DNA from 2 places in the Desulfolithobacter sp. genome. Region 1 is predicted to be linked to the other one. Evidence: riboswitches for the same ligand, from Rfam matches in the RefSeq annotation. Region 1 holds a riboswitch; the other holds the start of a gene.
What was found. Region 1 has a riboswitch for cobalamin ahead of thiC (phosphomethylpyrimidine synthase ThiC). Riboswitches for the same ligand answer to the same signal wherever they lie in the genome.
Positions count from the first base shown of each region.

Region 1 (3,304 bases):
GGCGCAAAAATCGCCGCACATGGTGCAGGTACGCTTATTTTCCGGTGAACGGTCCCTGCGGATCCTGCGAGCCTCTTCTGGAAACATCAAAAGCTCCATCTGCCTTTCCCACCGGGTATCACGCCGGGCGATAGCCACCTGCTTTTCCCGCTCGCGCATGGAAGGATCACGCGCGATGTCACCTATCCTTGCCGCCAGCCTGGTGGCCCGGATACCTTCACGTACGTCCTGTTCTCCGGGCAGGGCGAGATGCTCCGCCGGGGTGATGTAACAAATCAAGTCCGCTCCGTAACGGGCTGAATTGGCAGCTCCTATGGCAGCGGTAATATGGTCATATCCGGCCCCGGAGTCTGCAGGCAACGGGCCCAGGACGTAATAGGGCGCATTGCCGCTCATCCTTTTCTCCAGCATTATATTGCCTTCGATCTCGTCAAGAGGCACATGGCCCGGACCCTCCACCATCATCTGACACCCCATTTCCCGACCTATCTCGGCCAGTTCGCAGTTGGTGATCATCTCCGCCATCTGGGCCCGGTCGTGACTGTCATGAATAGCTCCAGCCCGGATACCGTTACCCAGTGAAAGAACAGCGTCATATTTTTTCATCAAATCGCAAACCCGGTCAAACTGCTCATAAAGTGGATTTTCCCGGTCATGATACTCCATCCAGGACACCATGAAGGTGCCGCCTTTGGAAACCAGCCCCCCATAACGATATCCCTGACGACGCAGCCGTTCAATGGAGTACCGATTGATCCCGCAGTGAATTGCCATGAACGATATTCCATCCTCCAGCTGCCGCTCGATAAGCTCGAAAAGATATTCCGGGTCAAGTTTGTTTGGGTTACGGTACTTGCGGATGGCCTCTGAAAAGGCCTGATACAGAGGCACATTGCCCACCGGCAGATCAACGGCGGCCAGCACTTCGCGCCGCACCAGGTCCAGATCGCCTCCGGTGGACAATTCCATCAGGGTATCGGCCTGCTCCTCTTCAGCGATCCGCGCCTTTCTTTTTTCCAGCTCGATGTCCTTGATGTCCGAAGAAGTGCCGATAGAGGCATTGACCTTGGTCCGCAACCCGGTGCCAATACCGACCACCTTCTGATTCGGACGATTATGGTTGACCGGAATAACGATTTCTCCCAAAGCGACTAACTCCCTGATCAGCTCGACATCCTTGCCCTCATCGCTAGCTACCTGTTCCATCTGTGGTGTAACGAGCCCCTCGCGGGCCAATTCAAGTTGGGTCTTCATGCTCTCTTCCTCCTCAGACCGTCCCGGCCGGCAAAAAAAAAATCCGCGCCAGGGAATTGTTCCTTGACGCGGACTTGCAGGACAGCAATATCCGTTATCTTGTATCCAGCCTGGCAGGTCTTCTGACTCACGGATCAATCTCCGACCGCGCCTTCCCATCCCCGAAGATGTGGACAGTGGCATCATGCGGCCGTAGTCCCCGCTTACAGCGCCGGCCCTGAGCGTTACGGATTCGCACCGTATTCCCTATTCTCCGCCGGCAACCACACCGACGGCACCAGACTGATCTATGGTGTCCACATATGCCAGAAATTAGAAAAAAGGACAAGACAATTCAATCTTTGTCCAGACCGTATTCCTTAATCTTGTTCAACAGGGTCTGCCGGGCAATTCCAAGAATACGTGCTGTTTTCGAGCGGTTACCATCTGTCTGAGCCAGGATGGTTTTGATTGCCTCACGCTCCATGTCGCGAAGGGTGAAACCCTGCCTGCCGTTCTTCTCCAGGTTCGGCGCCATATCTTCCGGCAACAGGTGAGGCGACAGTTCCCGGGGAGTAATCTGTTCTCCAAGGCAGAGAATCACTGCCCGCTCCACGGTGTTTTCCAGCTCCCTGATATTACCGGGCCAGTCATGTCGCCCAAGGAGCATCAGAACCTGGGGATGAAATCTCCGAATATCTTTCCGGTTTTTTTTCGCATATTTTTTCAGAAAATAATCAGCCAGGGCTGGTATATCCTCCGGCCTCTCCCTGAGAGGTGGCAATTCAATAGGCACCACGGAAAGCCGGAAAAAGAGATCCTGCCGAAAAGTGCCTTCCTCAACCATTTGCTGAAGATTCTTGTGGGTTGCCGCCACAAGGCGGACATCCACCTTCACAGACTGGCTGGAGCCAAGACGTTCGAACTCTCCTTCCTGGATTACCCTGAGTATCTTGGCCTGGGTCTGCAACGACATATCGCCGATTTCATCAAGAAACAAAGTGCCGCGATGGGCCTGTTCAAAGCGACCCTTACGCTGCCGCTCCGCACCGGTAAAAGCACCCCGTTCATGGCCAAAAAGTTCGCTTTCCAGCAAGCTTTCATGCAGAGCCGCGCAGTTGACCTTGATAAACGGGCCGTCTTTACGCAGACTGTTTTGATGAAGCGCCCCGGCAATCAATTCCTTGCCGGTACCCGATTCTCCGGTTATAAGCACCGTTGCATCGCTGGGAGCAACCAGCGAGAGAGTTTCAAACACCCTCTGCATACCACTGCTGCGGCCGATAATGTTGCCAAAGTCAAATTTTTCTCCAAGCCGTTCCCGAAGCTGTGCATTCTCTTCCCGAAGCGCCTCTATATGAAGCGCCTTTTCCACGGCCAGATTCAGGGCCTCGATATCAACAGGCTTGGTGACATAATCGACGGCCCCCTTTTTCATGGCCGCCACAGCACTTTCCACCGAAGAAAAGGCCGTGATAACGATAACCGGCTCGATACGCCCCTTTTCCCTGAGCAGCGACAAGGTCTCCAGGCCATCCATTCGCTGCATTTTCAGATCCAGCAGAATCAAATCCACATCATGGTCCCACAGCAGCGGCAAAACCTGATCCCCATCGTCGGTTTCAAGTATGGTGTAGCCTGCCCCCTCAAGGTTGACCTTGAGCATGGTACGGTGAGCCACATCATCATCTACAAGCAGAATTGTTTTTCCCTGCATATCATCCATTTCCAGTTTGTTTTTTCTGGGTCACCGGGAGCACTATCGTGATTTCTGTTCCCCTGCCCGGGGCTGATACTACCTCGAAATGCCCGTGATGCTGCTCGACAATCTGGTGACTGACAGCCAGACCCAGGCCGGTACCTGCCCGACGGGTTGTAAAAAACGGATCGAACATTTTCTCCTGCTCTTCCCCGGACATACCCTTGCCCGAATCGGAAACCGTAATCCGGATCGTGTCTTTTTCTTCAGAGCAGAACAGGCTTATGTGACCACCTGCCGGGGTGGCATGCAGACTGTTTTTGAGCAAATTGAGAACAACCTGGAGCAGAAGATCTTCATCTGCGACAACAG
Region 1 covers NZ_JBPMMS010000013.1:51,260-54,563, reverse strand. Annotated here, with positions in the region: gene thiC (phosphomethylpyrimidine synthase ThiC) at 1-1,254, opposite strand, end outside; cobalamin riboswitch at 1,350-1,551, opposite strand; gene ACXJJY_RS03070 (sigma-54-dependent transcriptional regulator) at 1,589-2,950, opposite strand; gene ACXJJY_RS03065 (two-component system sensor histidine kinase NtrB) at 2,952-3,304, opposite strand, start outside.

Region 2 (3,304 bases), on a different contig from region 1:
AAACACCATGAACGGATCAAACACCTTGCCCCGAATTTCACGCCGTACAATCCTGCGCTTTTTCTTTCTTTGCGGTGGAAGCGCCATTACGGCTCCCTTTCTTGGCGGTTGCAGCACCGACCCGGTGACAGGAGAAAAATCCCTTGTCATGATGACCCGGAGCCAGGAGATAGCCCTGGACCGGAAGCAGGCCCCATTCCAGTTTTCGGCCGATTACGGTATCCTCATGGACAGGGAGCTCAACAAGTATCTTAACCGGGTGGGAATGGAGCTGGCCCGTCGTTCACATCGCCCTGACATGCCCTTTTCCTTCCGCGGCGTCAATGCGGCCCATATCAACGCCTACGCTTTTCCCGGCGGCTCCATCGCCGCCACCCGAGGCATCCTGGTTGAACTGCAAAGCGAAGCTGAACTTGCAGCCCTGCTGGGGCACGAAATCGGCCATGTCTGTGCCCGGCACGCAGCCGAGCAGATGGGCAAGGGGTTGCTGGTCAACCTGCTGGTCGCCGGAGCCTCGATAGCCACCTCCAGTGCCGGTCATGAAGGTACGGCGGAGCTGATCTCCAGGCTTGGCGGCTTGGGGGCCGGTGCCCTGTTGGCCAGATACAGCCGCAATGACGAAAGGGAGGCCGACGCCCTGGGCATGGAATACATGACCAGGGCCGGATACACACCACTTGGCATGGCGGGTCTCATGGAAATCCTCCTCAGAAGCGGAGAGCACAATCCCACTGCCATCGAGCTCATGTTCGCCACCCATCCCATGAGCAGGGAACGATTGGAAACAGCCCGCCTGCAGGCCCATGAACGTTACGCATCCATGCTCGACAACCCGGATCACCGACAGCGCTACATGGACCACACCGCAGGTCTTCGCCGTCTCAAACCAGCAATCAGGGCCATCCAGAAGGCGGAAACCGCCTTGGCCCGTAAACAGATCCGCCAGGCCGAAGAACTGTTGCACACTGCTCTTCGCCACGCTCCGGACGATTACCAGGCCCTGGTGGTTATGGCCAAATGCCAGTTTATGCATCATAACCATGATGAAGCGCTAAGCTATGCCCGCCAGGCCACCCAGGTCTACCCCAAAGAGGCCCAGGGCCACTGGCTCTTGGCCATGAGCAGCCTCGCCAAAGAGAAATATGACCAGGCCCTGCGGGAATTAAGTGAGGTGGACCGGCTCCTGCCCGGTAATCCGGACATCCTCTTCTACCGGGGCCAGGCCCTCGAAGCCATGCAGCGCCGGGACGAGGCCGCCCGGGCCTACGCCGCGTTTCTTGAAAAGGTACGCCAGGGTGACAAGGCAAAATACGCATATACCCGCCTCCGGGAATGGGGCTATATTCGCTGAACAGCGCTCACGATACACCCCGGGAACGTTAACCTCCTGGCGGGCACGGGCCACATCTTCCCGGCAAAAGCGGGTTGACGGAGCACATTTTTTCAGGTAACGTTATCGGTACATTTTCAGATGCTCTTAGCCGAGCTTAATAGGGAACCCGGTGCGAATCCGGGACGGGCCCGCCGCTGTGACCGGGGACGAATTTTGCAAGATGCCACTGACCTCCTTAGGGGTTGGGAAGGCGCAAAAGGAGGATGATCCGGGAGTCAGAAGACCTGTCTGAAAAACATAAAGCGCCTGCTCTCGCGGACAAAGAGCAGTCACGTGCTTGTCGAATTGTTCGAGGAAAAATCAGGGATCCCCGGACCAATAACTCTTTTGTTTATTGGTCCGGGGATTTTTTTTTGCCTTTTCAGGCGGCCCCGGACCCGTCTCAACGTCATTACAAGGTACAAGGAGAAGTGTGATGAAAAAGGAGATTCGAACGGCCCTGGCCCTGTGTCTCGTGTCCACGCCTGGACCGGCCCTGGCGGGCGCGGATGAAGACAGCCCTGCAAACAAGGTTACCCTGGACGAAGTGGTGGTGACCGCCACCCGCAGTGAAGAATCGGTGCAGGAAATTCCGGCCAGGGTCGAGGTGATCGAGAGCGAGACCATCGAGCTGACCACCGGGGACACACTCACCGAACAGCTCAAGAAGAACAGTTCCGTCGGCGTGATCGAGTACCCCGGCGCCCTGGCCGGCATCGGTATCCGCGGTTTTCGGCCGGAATTTTCCGGTATCACCAAGCACACCCTGGTTCTTATCAACGGCCGGCCGGCCGGAGCCACCAACCTGGCGACCGTGCTCACCGGCAACGTGGAACGGATAGAGGTCCTGAAAGGGCCAGCCTCTTCCCTCTATGGCGGAGAAGCCATGGGCGGGGTGGTCAACATCATTACCAAAAAACATACCGGACCACTCACCGGTCTTGCGGAAATCGGTTACGGCTCATTTGCGACCAATTTTGAAAAAGCAGCACTTGGTGGCGGGCTGGGGGACCGGTTCGACTTCGATATCTTTGCCCAGAGGTTCGAACAGAGCGATGACTACGAGATGGGTAACGGCGAGACCAGGGCAAACACGGCCTTCAGGACCCAGAACGGATCCCTGCGCCTGGGCGGTGACCTGGGAGCATGGCGGATCGATGTCAGCGGAGACCTCTACCAGGGCCGCGATATCGAAACTCCGGGTGACATCGCCTATGGCAACGAGATGTCCGGCCACAAGGACATCGACCGCTCGGGCATGGATTTTACCCTCAGCGGGCCGCTGGGGGATAAGAGCAGAGTGAGCCTCACCGGTTACCGGACCAACGAAACCAGTGAAAACTACAGCCACTATACCGGCTGGTATCCGGCCCTGGTCCAGGTGGAACCGTACCGGAGCTACGACTCGGAGACAGACTGGCTCGGCTTCCAGCTCAAGAACGAGTACACCTGGGGCCAACACCGGTTCGTCGTCGGCATCGATTACCAGAAGATCGACAGGGAAAGCCGAAGCTACAACCAGGACGGTACACGCAGGGCGCCCTGGTCCCCGGATGAAGGCCGGGAAAACTGGGCCGGATACCTGGAAACCATCTGGCGCTTCATGAACGACCGGCTCACCGCCACTGTAGGGGGGCGGTACGACACTTTCGATGTAGAAACCAAACCCACGCCCTACAAAACCGATTTTACGCCCAACTCGGAAAATTTCTCCACCTTCAGTCCCAGGGCCGGGCTGAACTACAACTTCGACCTGGGAATCCGGTTGCACACCACCATCGGCAAGGCCTTTGTTCCACCGACTGCGGCCCAGCTTGCAGGCTACGCGGAAACAGACGTTGGCGGGGTTACCATGATCACCCGGAGCAATCCGGACCTGGACCCCGAGTCCTCGATCACCTGGGATATCGGCCTTGGCTATGCGCAACCCAG
Region 2 covers NZ_JBPMMS010000034.1:55,228-58,531, reverse strand. Annotated here, with positions in the region: gene ACXJJY_RS08440 (putative molybdenum carrier protein) at 1-11, shown strand, start outside; gene ACXJJY_RS08435 (M48 family metalloprotease) at 8-1,351, shown strand; cobalamin riboswitch at 1,453-1,639, shown strand; gene ACXJJY_RS08430 (TonB-dependent receptor plug domain-containing protein) at 1,809-3,304, shown strand, end outside.
Region 2: it holds a riboswitch for cobalamin, as region 1 does, so the genes downstream of both, ACXJJY_RS08430 (TonB-dependent receptor plug domain-containing protein) here and thiC (phosphomethylpyrimidine synthase ThiC) in region 1, are expected to answer to the same signal.